One region of the Paraburkholderia sp. GAS333 genome, then DNA from elsewhere that is predicted to be linked to it. Evidence: riboswitches for the same ligand, from Rfam matches in the RefSeq annotation. Region 1 holds a riboswitch; the other holds the start of a gene.
What was found. A riboswitch is a leader RNA that binds a small molecule or an ion and turns the genes downstream of it on or off. The one in region 1 is predicted to bind cobalamin.

Region 1 (8,739 bases):
GCGCGGTCCACGGCATCGCGCCGCCGTTGAGGTCGCCGGTCAGCCAGAACAGCATGCCGCGCAGACGGCTGTCGGGTGCGAGGTTGAGCAGCAGCGTGATCAGCGCGCCCCACCCAGCCGCGATCACCGCGCCAGTCAGCAGCAAACGCGGCGACGTGTCTTGCGGTTCGCCGCGCCACAACTCGCGGCGAGCGAGACCGAGCACCAGCAAAATCGACACGAACGCGCCGGCGAATGCACCGGCGTCGACGATCCACCATGCGCAACCGGCGATCATCGCGAGCAGCGCAAAGGTCGCCGCGCCGCCCGATACGCCCAATATGTACGGCTCGGCCAACGGGTTGCGCAACAGCACCTGCAACAACGCGCCCGCCAATGCGAGCAATGCGCCGCACGCAAAACCGGCCAGCGCGCGCGGTAAACGCAGCGTGCGGACGATCTCGCCAGCAAGGTCGCCCGATTCGACCGGCGACGCCGTGAACGCATGCGACGGCAGCAACGCCGTCAACACGCGTCCCGGTGCGAGCGACACGCTGCCCAACGCGAGCGACGCGAGCAGCACCGCCAGCGCGACGCAGGCGAGCACGAGCCATATCGCTGCCGCGCGCTTCGCGCTCATCACGCGCGCGGCAGCGGGCATCGAAACCGGAGGACGATTCATCCGCGTGATCTCAACGCAGCGCGCGCGTCACTGCTGCTGCCAACCGATCGTGACATACGCACCGCGTCGCGGCGAGTTATACGAGTAGGCCGTTTCATAGTCCTTGTTCAACAGATTGTCGATTTGCGCGGTGACGTACCACGCTTTCGTGATGTTGTAGCGCGCCGACAGATTGACGATGCCATAGCCGCCCAGATTGCCGCTGCTGTCGCTACGCGCGCCGCTCACGATCCATTCGCCACCCACGCGCCACCCTGCAATGCTGCGATTCACCGCCAGCGAGCCGAAGCGCCGCGCGCGCCGCACGAGGTCGACATCGTTGTCGAGGTCGACGGGATTTTGCAGCGTCAACGAGGCACGCACGTCCGTCTTGCCGACATGTCCGCTCCACGAGCCTTCGAGCCCCTGCACCTTCGCACGGCCGACATTCTCGGCCAGATAGATGCCGGGCGACACTTCGGGATAGTCGATCAGATTCGAATAGCGGGTCTGGAATGCGCTCAGGCGCATCACGCCAAGCGCATTCGACGCGTACTGCAACGCGGCTTCGATCGAATGACTGCGCTCCGGTTTGATCGACGGATTGCCGCTGTACGGATAGTACAGATCGTCGAAACTCGGGGCGCGGAACGAATCCGAATAGCTTGCGGTTGCCTTCCAGTTCCCGGTGATGTCGAAACCGTAGCCGAGATAGTAACTGTTCGCTCCGCCGAAATCGGAATACTGGTCGTGCCGTACGTTCGCCTGAATCTGGTTGCGCCCGAAGCGTCCCGTATAGCCGACGAAACCCGAATCGACGTGACGCTCGGGCGCGGCAAAGGTGTCCGATTCGAGCGTCTGATCGAGATGTTCGTAGCCGACCTGCAGTTTCTGTTGAGCGGCCAATGCAAAATCGTTCTGCCACGTGTACTGACGATTGTCGGTGTCGAAGCGGCCGTTATAGATGCCGTTGGTGTTCGACACACTGCGGTCGTCGCCTTCGGACACGATGAAATGCGTGGTCCACCAGTCGGTCAGCTTGCCGTTCGCGAACACCGACGCCTGGCGCACCTTGCTGTACAGATTGTTCAGATCGGTCGGCTCGCCGTACGCGTTGTCGTAACTGTTGTTGCCGTTCGACTGGAAGAACGTGACGCCCGCGTCCCATTGGTCGTTGAACTTGTGACGCAACGAAGCCGAGATGCTCTCGTTCAGATAGCCGTTCGCATTCGGATTCGCGCCCGACGCCTGGGCGGGATTGAGCGACGAAAAGCCGTCGTCTTTCGAGCGCGCGAGCGAGATGCTGAAGGTCGTGTTGCCGTCTTTGTCGAGTGCGCCGTTCACACCCATCTGCTGGGTCTGCGTGTGATAGCTGCCGTAGCCCACCGAAAAATTGAAGCGAGGCGGATGATCGCCGCCGTCTTTCGTGAACACCTGCACCACCCCGCCGATCGCACCCGAGCCGTATAACGCGGACACGTTGCCGTTCACGACTTCGACGCGGTCGATCTGATCGAGCGGGATCTGCGAGATTTGCGCCGAACCGAGGCTCACGGAATCGACCCGCACGCCGTCGATCAGCAACAGCGATTGCGTCGACGACGCGCCGCGCAAGAACAGGCTCGCCGTCGAACCAGGGCCACCTGTCCGCGAGATTTGCGCGCCGGGCGCGAGTTGCAGCAGACCGGGCAAGTCGGTGGCGGTGGTGTCGGTGAGATCCTGCTGATCGAATAACGTGGTCTGCGGAATCGTGTCCGCGAGCGGTTGCGGCGTGCGCCCCGCGGTCACGACGACGGGCGACAGTAGCGTGGACGAATCATCTGCAGCGGACACATCGCCCGATGACGATGATGACGACGCCGATTCAGACGTGGTAGCGGCAGCAGAATCTGCAGCATCTGAAGCGGACGCGGACGAAGATGGCGATGCAGCACTCTGCGCATGCACGACGAGCGGCAGGCTCGCAAATGCGAGCAGCACCGCGCGAGCGATGGGGGACAACATGGGATGGCATTCCTGTGGATAGCGTGCGCGGCCCGCTTCCCCGCAGGCCGATGCGTAACGAGGCACCCCCGTATTTAACATTTTCGCGGGGGACGTGCCTCTCCCTCTGGCCGGTATCCGGGCTGGCGACACATCGATCCCACCTTCCCACGCGTAACGCGCAGTGGCACACTCACATGTTGAGCTTCAAACACGCGATCAGGATCGACCTGCATGACGAATGCGGCCGCTTACCGTTGCGGGGGCAGCGCAGGTTAGCGCGTTCCGGTTCACGGAACATGCGCCCTGCTTCCCGTTTAACTACGCACTGTTGAAAAGCGCGCGGGCACCAGAGTGCGGCAAGTTTAGGAGCGGCCTCGAAGTGCGTCAAGAACGGTTGCACCATCGCAAGCCGTTCTGTTAAATGCAGAATATTGTCCGACCGGCGAGGTGTTTTTCATCATAAGGTCGATAAAAGCCTGCATAAAGCAATGTTGTTACGTCTCGAAACGAGACAATTGTCGGAACCTGCGATATTCCGCGCTAAAATGCAATGTCTTTAGAGGACGCAGCACATGCTCACCGAACTCGAATCACTTTCACAGAATATCGGCAAGCTGATCGCGATCAGCCAACGCCACAATGAAGCGCGAATCGCGCTCGAAGATCAGCTCGCCCAATCACGCGCCGAAGCAGAAGCTACGCGCACGGAACTTGCACTGTTGCGCGAAGAGCGCGACGCATTGCAGGCCGAACGCGATGCGCTGTCCGCGAAAATCGACGACGCTCAGGTGCGCCTGAATGCAATTCTCGAGAAACTGCCGCGGGCCCGCGCGAACAGCGAGCCGGATAACCAGCTCGATCTGCTCGAGCCTGCTCAGCACGCTGTCGAAGCGGAGAGCGAAGTGACCCGCCACGGAGAAAATGCATGACCACCAAGCAGATCGAAGTATCGATTCTCGACGTGCCCTATCGCCTCGCGTGCTCGCCGGAAACGGAAGGCGCACTGCTTGAAGCGGTTGCTCGCGTCGACGCCGAAATGTCGAAGATCCGCAATAACAGCAACGTGCGCGGCACGGATCGCATTGCCGTCATGGCTGCGCTGTCGCTGGCATCGGAACTGCTTAGGCTCCAATCGAGCGTTAGACACGGAGAAGCATTTCCTGCAGAGGAAATCCGGCGTACAATGCATCAAATGAACGAACAACTGGGTACTGTGATTCAGCAGTACAACATGCAGTAAGTAGCAGTCGGTCCTGAGATCCACTGCGGATTCAAACGAAGGTGAGTCAATCTCGGCAAACGTTTGAGTTCAATCGTTTAAGCTTCATCCGTTTAGCTTCCCTGCCTGGTTCGCCAAGGTCATATATTCCTTGAACCAATGCCATGTGCACGGTTGCGGAAATTTGTAGCACGGGTGTGCGCGTCACTCTGTCTGATGTACCCGAAGTGTTGCTAACTGCGACCAATTCTGAACCCCCGGTTCAGGATGCCGGCCTAGCGGCTAAGGCGGGGACCTTATCTAGAACGGCATCGGACTTCGGTTCGATGCCGTTTTTCTTTGGGCTCCGGTTTCACGTACGTTTTCTCCGTTCGCGTTTTTCGTTCGTGCCGTCAAGCCCTTAACGTCAACCACGTTCAATTCGATTCATGCGCTACTGGCTAATGAAGTCCGAACCGGACGAAGCAAGCATCGACCATCTCGCCAACGCACCGCGCCACACGTTACCGTGGACCGGCGTGCGCAACTATCAGGCGCGCAATTTCATGCGCGACATGATGCAGGTCGGCGACGGCGTGCTGTTCTATCACTCGAGCTGTCCTCAACCCGGTATCGCGGGGCTCGCGGAGGTCTCGTCCACTGCCTACCCGGACCCGACACAATTCGACAGGAAGAGCCCGTACTACGACGAAAAGTCGTCGCAGGAAACGCCGCGCTGGCTGCTCGTCGACGTCGTATTCAAAAAGAAAATTCCGCTGATTCCGCTCGCAACTTTGCGCGAGCACGAAGAATTGCAGGACATGCGCGTGCTCGCCAAGGGCAACCGTTTGTCGATCACGCCGGTGACCGAAGCCGAGTGGCGCTTCATCACGAAGCGGCTTGTTTAAGACTCGCGTGAAGCCTGTTCGACGTCGATGTAAAACCGGGTCGCGACGATTAAAGCAAAGTGAGATCAGGGAACCAAGCTCAGGTTACAAGCGCCTAACGGACGCACAGAGGGACTGGCAAACAGCGTGCCATTTGTCGCACGCCGTTCGTGCCAATCGTGCATCAACCTGTTCAAGCAAGGAGTCGAGCAATGACAAAAAACACCGCACGGGCAGTCGCACTCGCGCTTATCTGCTCCGCACCCGTCGCGCTTACGCTGACCCCGACCCTCGCGCGCGCGCAAGGCGTCATGCAAGCTCAGCCTTCGGGCGTGCTGTCGCTGAATGCACAAGCTAGCGCGGAAATTCAGCAGGACGTAGTCGATATCACGCTGTTTTACGAGCAGGAAGCGAGCGATCCGTCGGCGCTCACGTCCACGCTGAATCAGCGTGCCGATTCGGCACTGCAGAAAGCGCGCGGCGTGAGCGGTGTGACGGCTCACACCGGTTCGTTCTCGATCTTCCCGTCCACCGATCGTGATGGACGCATTTCTGCATGGCGCGGCCGCACGGAGGTCGTGCTCGAATCGCACGACTTCGCGGCGGCGTCAAAACTCGCGGGGCAAATGGCATCGATCATGCAGGTCGGCAACGTGCAGTTCTCGCTGTCGCCGGAAGCGCAACGCGCCGCCGAGCAGAAGCTCACGGGCGAGGCGATCAGGTCGTTCCGCGAGCAGGCCGCATCGTCGGCACAGGCGTTTGGGTTCAGTGGATATTCGATCCGCGAGGTCAGCGTCAATCATGGCGGCGTGATGCCGCGTCCCATGATGATGATGAGCGCGCGCGCTATGGGCGCAGACGCGAAGGCCGCGGCGCCGATGCCGCTCGAAGGCGGTACGTCGACAGTAACGGTCAACGTGTCGGGCTCGGTGCAGATGAAGTAACGCGCTGTATCGCGCTCGATAGTCCGGTTGAAATGACAAACGCCACGGCATGCCGTGGCGTTTGTCATTAACCATGCGCTACGGCAACCCGTAGCGATCAGATCAAATCAGATCAGCTTGCGCTCACGGCCTGTGCCGGTTGCCGCCGCGCACGCTTATACGACCACACGAGCAGGCCGATGCCCACGAGAATCATCGGCAGCGACAGCCATTGACCCATGGAAAGACCCATGGCGAGCAGCCCGAGGAAGTCGTCCGGTTCACGCGCGAACTCAACCGTGAAGCGAGCGAGGCCGTAGCCAATCAGGAACACCGCGGAAATCGAGCCCATCGGCTTCGGTTTGCGCGAAAAGAAAATCAGCACGAAGAACAGCGCAATGCCTTCGAGCGCGATCTCATACAGTTCCGACGGATGCCGCGGCAGCATGTGATATTGCGCGAACACTTCGTTCAGATGCCATTGCGCGGCCAGTTGCGGATGCGCGGAAAGCCACGCCGCGTCGTCCGGTGCGGCGCCTGGAAACAGCATCGCCCAAGGCGCGGACGGATCGGTCACGCGTCCCCACAACTCACCGTTGATGAAGTTGCCGAGACGTCCTGCGGCGAGCCCGGTGGGCACCATCGGCGCAACGAAGTCGGTGACCTGCAGCCACGAGCGCTTGCGTTGATACGCGAACAGCACCATCGCGATGGTCACGCCGAGGAAGCCGCCGTGAAACGACATGCCGCCCTGCCATACCTTGAAGATGTCGAGCGGATGCGCGAAATAAAAGCTCGCCTTATAGAACAGCACATAGCCGAGACGGCCGCCGAGGATGGTGCCGAGCACGCCGTAAAACAGCATGTCGTCGATATCTTTCGCGGTCCAGCCTTGCGCGGCGACATACGGCAAACGCAGACGCAGCCGTCCGACGACGATCGCCGCGATGAACGCGACGAGGTACATCAGTCCATACCAGCGCACTGCAAGCGGCCCCAGATGAATGGCAATGGGGTCGAAATTCGGATGAATGAGCATCGTGTTGTTATGGGCAGTTCAGGTTCAGAAGCGGGTTACTAAAGCAATTCGGCAGCGGATAACGGTAACGGGCCAGCGGCCCGCATGGCATCCGGCGCATGCATTTGACGGTCCGGCGCGCGATGCGTTCGCGGCAACGCCGCTAGACACGCAACGCGGCGGCCTCCGGTGCGACGGTAGCAGCGTAAGCCCGCACGATCTCGATGAAGCCCGCCAGCACCGGACTCACCTCGTCCGTGCGCCACACCAGCCCCGTCTCGATCACCGGCACCGACTCCGCGAGCGGCCGGTACACCACCCCCGTGCGGCGCAGGTTACGCAACGATTGCGGCACGAGTGCGACGCCCATTCCGGCGGACACCAGGCTGACGATCGTCTGCATCTGGATGGCCTCCTGGCCGATCCTGGGTGCGACGCCCGCCACGCCGTAGCAATCCATAATGATGTCATAAAAGCCAGGCGCCAGACGTCTGGGGAAGATCACGAGCGGCGTATCGGCCACGTCGAGCAGGCTGACCGGCGCGTCGAGCCACCCGGCGTGCGGGTCTCCGAAGGCGCCGTGCGCACCGCCCAGCCGCCCGGAAGCTTCCGTCGACATCGCGATCACCAGCGGCTCACGCACGATCGGCAGCCACGAAAGCTGAGCGGCATGACGCGGCGGCAGCGGCGCGATCACCAGACCGGCGTCGATGCGCCCCGCCACCAGTTCATCCACCTGCACGTCGCTGGTCGCCTCGGTCAGTTCGAGCCGCACTCGCGGATGACGCACGCCGAAATCGCGCAGCAAAGGCGGCAGCAAGCCGTAATCGGCGGTGGAAACGAAGGCCAGCGACAACCCGCCCGCCTCGCCGCGTGCAAGGCTCTGCGCGAGCGGCCGCAGCCCTTCGGCGTCTGCGAGCAGCCGCAGCACCTCGGGCAACAGATCGGCGCCCACCCGCGTGAGCTTGACCGACCGCTTGGTGCGCTCGAACAGTTCCACGCCCAACGTCTCCTCCAACGCCCGGATGGCTTGCGACAAAGGCGGCTGCGTCATCGAAAGACGCACGGCGGCACGCCCGAAGTGCCGCTCTTCGGCAACAGTGACGAAATAGCGCAACTGGCGCAGATCCGGGATGGCAGGCAGCATGATTAATATATTTTACGACCTAATAGCACCTGAATAATATATTGGACGCGCGTTTCCCGAAACTGCATCCTTGGATGGCGCGTCGGAGCTACTACACTGAATTGACGCGCCGGCGACGCAAGCGGCCGACGCTGCCGCAACACCGTCATCGCAGCCCCGGCCGGAAAAGACCCGGCCGCATCACCCCGCAAATATCCGCCGCCGCGTTCCATCCACGCAGCCCGGCTCAAAACAAAATCGATTGGAGGCCCCATGGCATACAACCGTCGTTCGAAAAACATCACGCAGGGCGTCGCGCGCTCGCCGAATCGCTCGATGTACTACGCGCTCGGCTATCAGAAGGAAGATTTCGACAAGCCGATGATCGGCATCGCCAACGGCCACTCGACCATCACGCCGTGCAACGCGGGCTTGCAGCGTCTCGCCGATGCCGCCGTCGTCGCGGTCAAGGGCGCCGACGCGAATCCGCAGATTTTCGGCACGCCGACGATTTCGGACGGCATGTCGATGGGCACCGAGGGCATGAAGTACTCACTGGTGTCGCGCGAAGTGATCGCCGACTGCATCGAAACCTGCGTGCAAGGCCAGTGGATGGACGGCGTGGTCGTGATCGGCGGCTGCGACAAAAACATGCCCGGCGGCATGATCGGCCTCGCGCGGATGAACGTGCCCGGCATCTACGTGTACGGCGGCACGATCCGGCCCGGCAACTGGAAGGGCGTCGATCTGACCATCGTGTCGTCGTTCGAGGCGGTCGGCGAATTCACGGCGGGCCGGATGTCGCAGGAAGACTTCGAGGGCGTCGAGAAGAACGCGTGCCCGTCGACGGGATCGTGCGGCGGCATGTACACCGCCAACACGATGAGTTCGTCGTTCGAGGCGCTCGGCATGTCGCTGCTGTATTCGTCGACGATGGCCAATCCCGACCAGGAAAAGGTCG
Region 2 (8,739 bases), on a different contig from region 1:
GCCATCGCCTTCGCCGAAATCACCGTCAGCACGGGCACGCCGAATGTCGTGGCGAGATCGGCGCTGTTCGGCGTGCCGTCGAACAACCCCATCACGCCTTCGATCAGGATCAGATCGGTTTCGGCCGCTGCCTGCGCGAGCAGCGCGCGGCAGCCGGCTTCACCGACCATCCACAGATCGAGCGACAGCACCGGCGCGCCGCTCGCGCGCGCAAGGATCATCGGATCGAGAAAATCCGGGCCGGTCTTGAAGACCCGCACGCGTCGCCCTTGCCGCGCGTGGTAGCGCGCGAGCCCCGCGGTGATCGTAGTCTTGCCTTGCCCCGACGCGGGCGCGCTGATGAACAACGCAGGGCACGCCGTGGAGCGTGTGCCGCCGGGCGACGCGGACATCGCTCAGAACTCCACGCCGCGCTGCGCTTTCACGCCTTGCTCGCGGTACGGATGCTTGACGATGCGCATTTCGGTGACGAGGTCGGCGGCTTCGATCAGCGCGTCGGGCGCGTGACGGCCGGTCACCACCACGTGCAGCATGTCGGCGCGCGCGTTCAGCACGGCGAGCACTTCGTCGAGCGGCAGGTATTCGTACTTGAGCACCGTGTTCAGCTCGTCGAGGATCACCATCTGATAGTCGCCGCTTTCGATCATCCGGCGCGCTTCGTCCCAGCCTTTGCGGGCGGTGGCGATGTCGGCGTCGCGGTTCTGCGTGTTCCAGGTGTAGCCGTCGCCCATCGTGACGAAATCGCAGTTCGCGATCGCGCCGAGAAAATCGCGCTCGGACGTATGCAGCGCGCCCTTGATGAACTGCACGACGCCGAGACGCATGCCGTGTCCCAGCACCCGCACGGCCATGCCGAACGCGGCCGTGGTTTTGCCCTTGCCGGTGCCGGTGTTGACGATCAGCAGACCTTTTTCGACGGTCGCGCCGGCCTGTTTCTTCTCATGGCCTTCGCGCCGGCGCTCGGTCATGCGTTGATGCGATTCGGGATCCGTTTTCATGGGAGGTCCTGTTGGGTATATCGAGTGTGAGTTTGAACCGGCTTCCTGTCGACGCCTGGATTCGACGCCGCGACAGCCACGGTCACGCCGTCATAAACCGTTTTACGGACGACGAGACAAGCGGTAGCTTCCGGCGATTGTGCGGCGAGCAACGCGCACGGCTCGCAGACGCCGTCCACGCCGACATGCTCGCGTGCGGCCGCCGAAGGGCTTTCGACCGGCAATGCGGCAATCTGCTCGCGGCTGAACAATCTCAGCGGCAGGCCGTGGCGCGCGCAGAACTCGCGTAAACCGGGTTCGTCGGCTTTGATGTCGATTGACGCGATTGTGTTGATCTGCTCGAAGTCGAGCGGGCCTATCGCCTGACGTACCGCCGCTTCGATCTGTTCAGCCGAACTTTGTGAGCGGCATCCAATGCCGACGCTGATTGTTTTCATTTGACGTTGGCTCCGTTTGCCGTCGTCGCGGCGGCTGTCGACAGCACGCCGTCAGCCAGCGAGGCCACGCCGCCGATCACCACGATCGCAGGCGACCCGAGCCCCGCACGCGCGACTGTGTCCGCAAACCCGCCGAGCGGCGCGAGTGCGTGGCGCTGCTCGGGCCGCGTCGCCGATTCGATCGCGGCGCACGGCGTATCGGCGGACAGGCCCGCCGCGAGTAACGCGCCGGTAATGTCGCTCAAACGACGCATGCCCATGTAAATCACGAGCGTCATGCGGGTGGCGGCGAGCGCGGCCCAATCCGGCTCGCCGCTGCCCGCGCCGTGTCCGGTGACAAACACCACGCCCTGCGTGTAATCGCGATGCGTGACCGGAATGCCGATCGCCGCAGGCGCCGCGATCCCCGCTGTAATGCCGTTGATCACTTCCACGTCGACGCCCGCGGCCAGCAACGCCTGGCGCTCTTCGCCGCCGCGGCCGAACACGAACGGATCGCCGCCTTTCAGCCGCGCGACGCTGCGCCCGGCTCGCGCGTGTTCGAGCATCTGCGCGACGATTCCCGCCTGCGGCGTCGACGGATGACCGCCGCGTTTGCCGACGTAGACGACCAGCGCATCCGCGCGGGCGAATTGCAGCACGTCGGGATTCACCAGATCGTCGACCAGCACCACATCGGCCTGGGCGAGCGCGCGGGTCGCCTTGAGCGTCATCAGTTCGACGTCGCCGGGACCCGCGCCGATCAACCACGCGCGCGTCATCGCGGCGTGCATGGCGCACGCCATGTCATAACGGACGAAGCGGCCGAAACGGATCGGGAACGGAAAGCGGCAGAACGCCGGACAGCGGACAGTGAAATCATGTGATGCGACAACGGATTCAGGCATGGCGAACAACGCGACCCGTCACGCTGTTTTCGACAAACACGCGAACGGAATACGGCTACGCCATGCTTTAACGCCTTCACATCCGTCCCTCGCGGATTCCAGCGGCCGGCGGCGAGAAATTCGAGATTCGTCGAGATTCGTCGAGATTCGCCGCCTCCGCGTCTGGCCGGTATCCGGGCTGGCGGCCTCATGCGCTTTGCCTTCCCGCCCCGATTCACGGGACAGTGGCATCGAAAAAACGCATGCGCGGCGCAGCAGAAGTGAATCTGGCGCAGCAGGTCGCTTACCGTTGCGGGGACAGCACAGGTTGAGCGCACGAACGCGCTGCCTGTTTCCCGTTTAACTGCACACGCGAACGCATGTGCGGGCACCAAACGCGCGCATACGATAGCACAGGACGCCCCGCCCGCTAAGCGTTTCCGGCTGATGCGGGCGGCTTTGCCGCAGCTTCCGGCGCCTTGACTGCGGCGTCTTGCGCGCCTAAACTCGCACGCACTTTGGTGCTCGTGTGCGCTCTCGTGCGCATGCAGTTAAACGGGAAACAGGGTGCCCACCTTCTCTGGATCGGGTCAACCTGTGCTGCCCCCGCAACGGTAAGCGAAAAGTGGTGTCGGCTTCATGCGCGACACCGCGGAGCCGGCTTCGATGTCCACGCGCAAGGCCGCGTCGGCATATCACCACTGGGCGAGAAATCACTCGTCCGGGAAGGGGAAGCGGCGCTTTCGCCAGCCCGGATACCGGCCAGATCAAGCAGGACACCCGTCGCGGGGATGCGACGGCGCGTTCATGACCTCATTCCCGCTTTCTGTTTTTCTGTTGTCGCGGCAACGCCGTCGTTCGTCCCCGTGTTTATATTGTCGTGGCCCGTCGCGCTTCAGCTTTCAGCTTGCGCCCGGCCATGCCGATGCAGACAGACGAACCGACGCGCCGGCGCACGTGCAACCCCTACGGATGGACCTCACGATGCAAACTCAAATGCGCAAGATTCCCGTCACCATCGTCACGGGCTTTCTCGGCAGCGGCAAAACCACGTTGCTGCGGCACATCCTTCAGCATGCGGGCGGCAAGCGCATCGCGGTGATCGTCAACGAGTTCGGCGAACTCGGTATCGACGGGGAAATCCTGAAGGGGTGCGGGATCGGCTGCGATGAAAACGGCGTCGAAACCGAAGGGCAACTGTACGAACTCGCGAACGGCTGCCTGTGCTGCACCGTGCAGGAAGAGTTTTTTCCGGTGATGGAAAAGCTCGTCGAGCGGCGCGGCCAGATCGATCACGTGCTGATCGAAACCTCCGGCCTCGCGTTGCCGAAACCGCTCGTGCAGGCGTTCAACTGGCCGCAAATCAAGAACAGTTTCACGGTCGACGCGGTCGTCACGGTGGTGGACGGCCCGGCTGCGGCAAGCGGCCAGTTCGCCGAAAACCCCGTCGCCGTCGATGCGCAGCGCAAAGCTGATCCGAATCTCGATCACGAATCGCCGCTGCACGAGTTGTTCGAAGACCAGTTGTCGGCGGCCGATCTGGTGATTCTGAACAAGACCGATCTGCTCGACGACGCGCAGCAAAGCGCGGTCGAAGCGGTGATTCGCGAGGAAATTCCGCCGCAGGTGAAGATCGTGCGCGCGCAACGCGGCGAACTGGATCTGCACACGCTGCTCGGTCTCGAAGCGGCATCGGAGGAAACGATCCACTTGCGCCACGATCACCACGGTTCCGCCGACGACGCCGATCATCACCACGACGAATTCGATTCGGTGGTCGTGCAGGCGGATGCGCCGTCGCGCGAAGCGGTGATCGCCGCGTTGCAGAAGCTGGTCGAGGCGAACACGATTTATCGCGTGAAGGGTTTTGCCGCGTTGCCGGGTGCGCCGATGCGTCTGGTGATTCAGGGCGTGGGCCGTCGCTTCGACAGCTATTTCGATCGACGCTGGCAGGCGGGCGAGGGCAATCAGAGCCGCTTCGTGCTGATCGGCGAGGACCTCGATCAGCCTGCGCTGCAACGCGCGTTCGACGCCGCGCTCGGCGTGGTGGCGTCGAATGCGGCGCCCGCCGCTGCAGCGAACCAGGCGTAAGCGCTCATGCATCTGCTGCGCACCACGCCGGGCGGTTTTGTCGACGATACCCAGGGCGTGATCCGTATCGATCAGCAGCCCGCCGATATCGTGGTGCTCAGTTCCGCCGACACCACGCTGTCGCTGCTGGCGAGCGTGTTTCCACGTTTGGGTGACGGCTTTCCGAGCATCCGGCTCGCGAACGTCACCTATTTGCGGCAACCGGCGTCGGTCGATTTTTATATCGAAGACGTGTTGCAGCATGCGCGGGTGGTGGTGGTCGACCATCTCGGCGGCGAGGCGTACTGGCCGTACGGCATCGAACAGGTGGTCGCGCTCGCGGAGCGCAACGGCCAAACGCTCGCGATGTTTTCCGGCGATTTGCAGGAAGACCCAAATCTGCTCGCGCGCAGCACGGCGGATGCCGATCTGTGCCATCAGTTGTGGCGTTATCTGCGGGAAGGCGGTCCGCAAAATGCCGAGGCGTTTTTGCGTTGTATCGCTTTCCGGAATTTTGGCTGGGGACACGAACCTGCACCGCCGCGCGCGCTGCCGGCGGCGGCGTTGTATCACCCGGAGCACGACACGCCGACCGTTGCCGACTGGCAGGCGCGCTGGCAGCCGAATGCGCCGGTCGCGGCGATTCTGTTCTACAAGGCGCATCTGCAGGCGGCCAACACGGCCGTGTTCGATGCGCTGATCGACGCGCTCGAAGGGCAAGGTCTGAATCCGCTGCCGCTCGCGATTACGTCGCTGAAAGACGCGATGAGCCGCGACGTCGTGCAGTCGTTATGCGCGCAGCACGACGTTTCGCTCGTATTGAATACGACCGCGTTCGCGGCGAGTGCGATCGACGACCCCGAGCCGCTCGCGCTCGCGGGCGATGCGCCGGTGTTCCAGGTGATCCTGAGCGGCGGCAATCGCGACGACTGGGTCAAGGACAACCAGGGTCTCAATTCGCGCGATATCGCGATGCATATCGCGCTGCCCGAAGTGGACGGCCGCATCATCACGCGCGCGATCAGCTTCAAGGGGCTTGCTTATCGGTGTCCGCATACGCAGGTCGACGTGGTCCGCTATCAGCCGGATCTCGAACGCGTGAGCTTTCTCGCTGAGTTGAGCCGTCGCTGGTGCCGTCTGCGTACGCTCGATAACGCGGACAAGAAACTCGCGCTGATCCTCGCCAATTATCCGATGAGCGAAGGGCGCATCGGCAATGGCGTGGGACTCGATACGCCGGCTTCGGTGGTCGGCATCCTGTCGATGCTGGGCGATGAGGGCTACCGTCTCGCCAGTTCGGACGATCTGCCCGCGAACGGCGACGCACTGCTCAAGAAGCTGACGGAAGGCGTGACCAACGATCCGGTGGTCCGCGATCTGCGTCCCGCGTTGCAAAGCCTCGCGCTCGACGACTATCTGACGCATTTCAACGCGCTGCCCGCTGAGACGCGGCAAGCGTTGAACGCGCGCTGGGGTACCCCCGAGCAGGACCCGACGCTGCGGCGCGGCCGCTTCATGATCGCGGGCTGGCGTTGCGGGCATGTGTTTGTCGGCATCCAGCCGTCGCGTTCGCGCGAACAGGGCGATTACGCGAGCTATCACGACGCCGAACTCGTGCCGCCGCATTCCTATCTGGCGTTCTATTTCTGGCTGCGTCATCAGTTCGGGATCGACGCGGTCGTGCATGTCGGCAAGCACGGCAACCTCGAATGGCTGCCGGGCAAGAGCGTCGCGTTGAGCGATACGTGCTGGCCCGACCTGATTCTCGGGCCGATGCCGCATCTGTATCCGTTCATCGTCAACGATCCGGGCGAGGGCAGCCAGGCCAAACGGCGCGCGCAGGCGGTCATCGTCGATCACCTGATGCCGCCGCTCACGCGCGCTGAAAGTTATGGGCCGCTGCAGGATCTGGAGCGGCAGGTCGACGAATACTACGACGCGCTAATGGTCGATCCGCGCCGCTCGAAGCTGTTGCGGCGCACGATTCTCGCGACCATCGTCGAACATAAGCTGCACGAGGAACTGAGTCTCGCCGCGCCGAGCGGACAGGACGACGAAGACGCGTTGCTCACGCGCGTCGATGCGTGGCTGTGCGAGTTGAAGGAAGCGCAGATTCGCGATGGTCTGCACACGTTCGGGCAATCGCCGGACGGCGTGCAGCGGCGCGATACGCTGCTGGCGCTGGGGCGTTTCCCGGTTGGTGACGGACAGGGCGCGAAGGCCGGACTGATCGACGCGCTTGCTTGCGATCTGCGGATGGATCACCTGTTCGATCCGTTGTCGGTGGATTGGGCGGCGGCCTGGGAAGGGCCGCGTCCCGAGGTGTTGCAGCAGGTCAGCGATGCGCCGTGGCGTCATTGCGGCGATACGCGAGAGCGTCTGGAATTGCTCGCAGCAGAGTTGTTGCGCGGTGTTTGCGGTGAAGTCGAGCCTTTAGCTTCCGACGCTTCGCTCGAAAGCTTGCCGCGTGCCGCGCAGGTGATCGGGCGCTTGCGCAATGACGTTTTGCCGCGTCTGGACGCCTGCGGTCCGCAGGAAATGACGCATCTGAAGCGCGGTCTCGAAGGACGTTTCGTGCCGCCGGGGCCGAGTGGTTCGCCGTCGCGCGGACGCCCCGACGTGCTGCCCACCGGCCGCAACTTCTATTCCGTCGACACCCGCGCCGTGCCCACGCAAGCCGCGTGGTCGCTCGGCTTGAAATCCGCGCAACAGTTGATCGAGCGGCATCTGCAGGAAAAGGGCGATTACCCGCGTGCCATTGGACTCTCGGTCTGGGGCACGGCCACGATGCGAACCGGCGGCGATGACATCGCGCAGGCGCTCGCGCTGTTGGGCGTGCGGCCAAAATGGGCGCCCGGCAGCCATCGCGTGACCGATTTCGAAATCATGCCGATCGAAGCATTCGACCGGCCGCGTATCGACGTCACGTTGCGTGTGTCGGGCTTTTTCCGCGATGCGTTCGCGAACGTGATGCATCTGTTCGATGCCGCCGTGCAGGCGGTCGCCGAACTCGACGAACCCGAAGACCTGAACCCGATCCGCGCCCGCGTGCTGCGCGAACGCGATGCGCTGATCGCGCGCGGCATGGACGCCGCCGAGGCGCGCAGGCGGGCCGGCTGGCGCGTGTTCAGCGCTCGGCCGGGCGCGTATGGCGCGGGTCTGCAGGACATGATCGACTCGCAGCAGTGGCAGACCGACGCCGATCTCGCAAACGCGTATCAGGCATGGGGCGGTTATGCGTACACGCAGAAGCGCGCGGGCGAGGAAGCGCGTCACGCGTTCGGCGCGCGGCTGGCATCGATGGACGTGGTGTTGCAGAACCAGGATAACCGCGAGCACGACCTGCTCGACTCGAACGACTACTACCAGTTCCAGGGCGGCATGGTCGCGGCCGTGCGGCACCTTGCAGGTAATCAGCCGAGCGTGTATCACGCGGATCACAGCAATCCGGCCGCGCCGCGCGTGCGCACGCTGCACGAAGAGATCGCGCGGGTGGTGCGTTCGCGGGTGGTCAATCCGAAGTGGATCGACGGCGTGATGCGTCATGGCTACAAGGGCGCGGCGGAAATCGCGGCGACCGTCGACTATCTCTATGGTTACGACGCGACCGCGCGGGTGATTTCGGATCATCAATATGCGCTCGTCACCGACGCGTATCTGAACGACGCCGATACCCGCGAGTTCCTGCAGCGGCACAATCCGCACGCGTTGCATTCGGTCTGCGAGCGCCTGCTCGAAGCGATGCAGCGCGGGCTCTGGCAGGAACCCGGCGACTATCGCGCGCAGGTCGAGCAGCATCTGCTCGCGAGCGAACAGCAGATTGAAGGGATGCAATCATGAATGCCACGACGCAGGGCGCAGTCCGGCGGCCCGTTTTTCCGTTTGCCGCGCTGATCGGCCAGGCGCCGTTGCAGCAGGCGCTGCTGCTGGCCGCGATCGATCCTGGCTTAAGCGGCGTGCTGGTCAGCGGTCCGCGCGGCACGGCGAAATCCACCGCTGCGCGCGCGTTGGCCGAGTTGCTGCCGCAAGGGCAACTGGTGAATCTGCCGCTCGGTGCCAGCGAGGACCGGCTGATCGGCACGCTCGACATCGAGACCGTGTTGCGCGACGGCTCGGTGCGGTTTGCGCCGGGGCTGCTCGCGAAAGCGCACCAGGGCGTGCTGTACGTGGATGAAGTCAACCTGCTGCCCGACGCGCTGGTCGATGCGTTGCTCGACGCGGCGGCGAGCGGCGTGAATACGGTGGAGCGCGACGGCGTCTCGCATAGTCACGACGCGAGCTTCGTGCTGATCGGCACGATGAATCCCGAAGAGGGCGAGTTGCGGCCGCAATTGATCGACCGGTTTGGCTTGATGGTCGAGTTGCAGA

Region 2: linked by a shared signal. The riboswitch ahead of cobA (uroporphyrinogen-III C-methyltransferase) and the one ahead of ABH945_RS14305 (TonB-dependent receptor domain-containing protein) in region 1 are both predicted to bind cobalamin.

The regions. Positions count from the first base shown of each region.
Region 1 is NZ_JBNDKS010000002.1:1,145,128-1,153,866, reverse strand. It holds gene ABH945_RS14310 (FecCD family ABC transporter permease) at 1-661, opposite strand, end outside; gene ABH945_RS14305 (TonB-dependent receptor domain-containing protein) at 689-2,644, opposite strand; cobalamin riboswitch at 2,736-2,992, opposite strand; gene ABH945_RS14300 (ATPase) at 3,199-3,555, shown strand; gene ABH945_RS14295 (cell division protein ZapA) at 3,552-3,866, shown strand; RNA gene ssrS (6S RNA) at 3,962-4,143, shown strand; gene ABH945_RS14285 (EVE domain-containing protein) at 4,274-4,732, shown strand; gene ABH945_RS14280 (SIMPL domain-containing protein) at 4,924-5,655, shown strand; gene lgt (prolipoprotein diacylglyceryl transferase) at 5,768-6,673, opposite strand; gene ABH945_RS14270 (LysR family transcriptional regulator) at 6,816-7,799, opposite strand; gene ilvD (dihydroxy-acid dehydratase) at 8,052-8,739, shown strand, end outside.
Region 2 is NZ_JBNDKS010000009.1:184,262-193,000, forward strand. It holds gene ABH945_RS32475 (cobyrinate a,c-diamide synthase) at 1-392, opposite strand, end outside; gene cobO (cob(I)yrinic acid a,c-diamide adenosyltransferase) at 396-998, opposite strand; gene ABH945_RS32485 (cobalamin biosynthesis protein) at 995-1,435, opposite strand; gene cobA (uroporphyrinogen-III C-methyltransferase) at 1,432-2,196, opposite strand; cobalamin riboswitch at 2,470-2,712, opposite strand; cobalamin riboswitch at 2,804-3,082, shown strand; gene cobW (cobalamin biosynthesis protein CobW) at 3,286-4,392, shown strand; gene cobN (cobaltochelatase subunit CobN) at 4,399-8,211, shown strand; gene ABH945_RS32505 (ATP-binding protein) at 8,208-8,739, shown strand, end outside.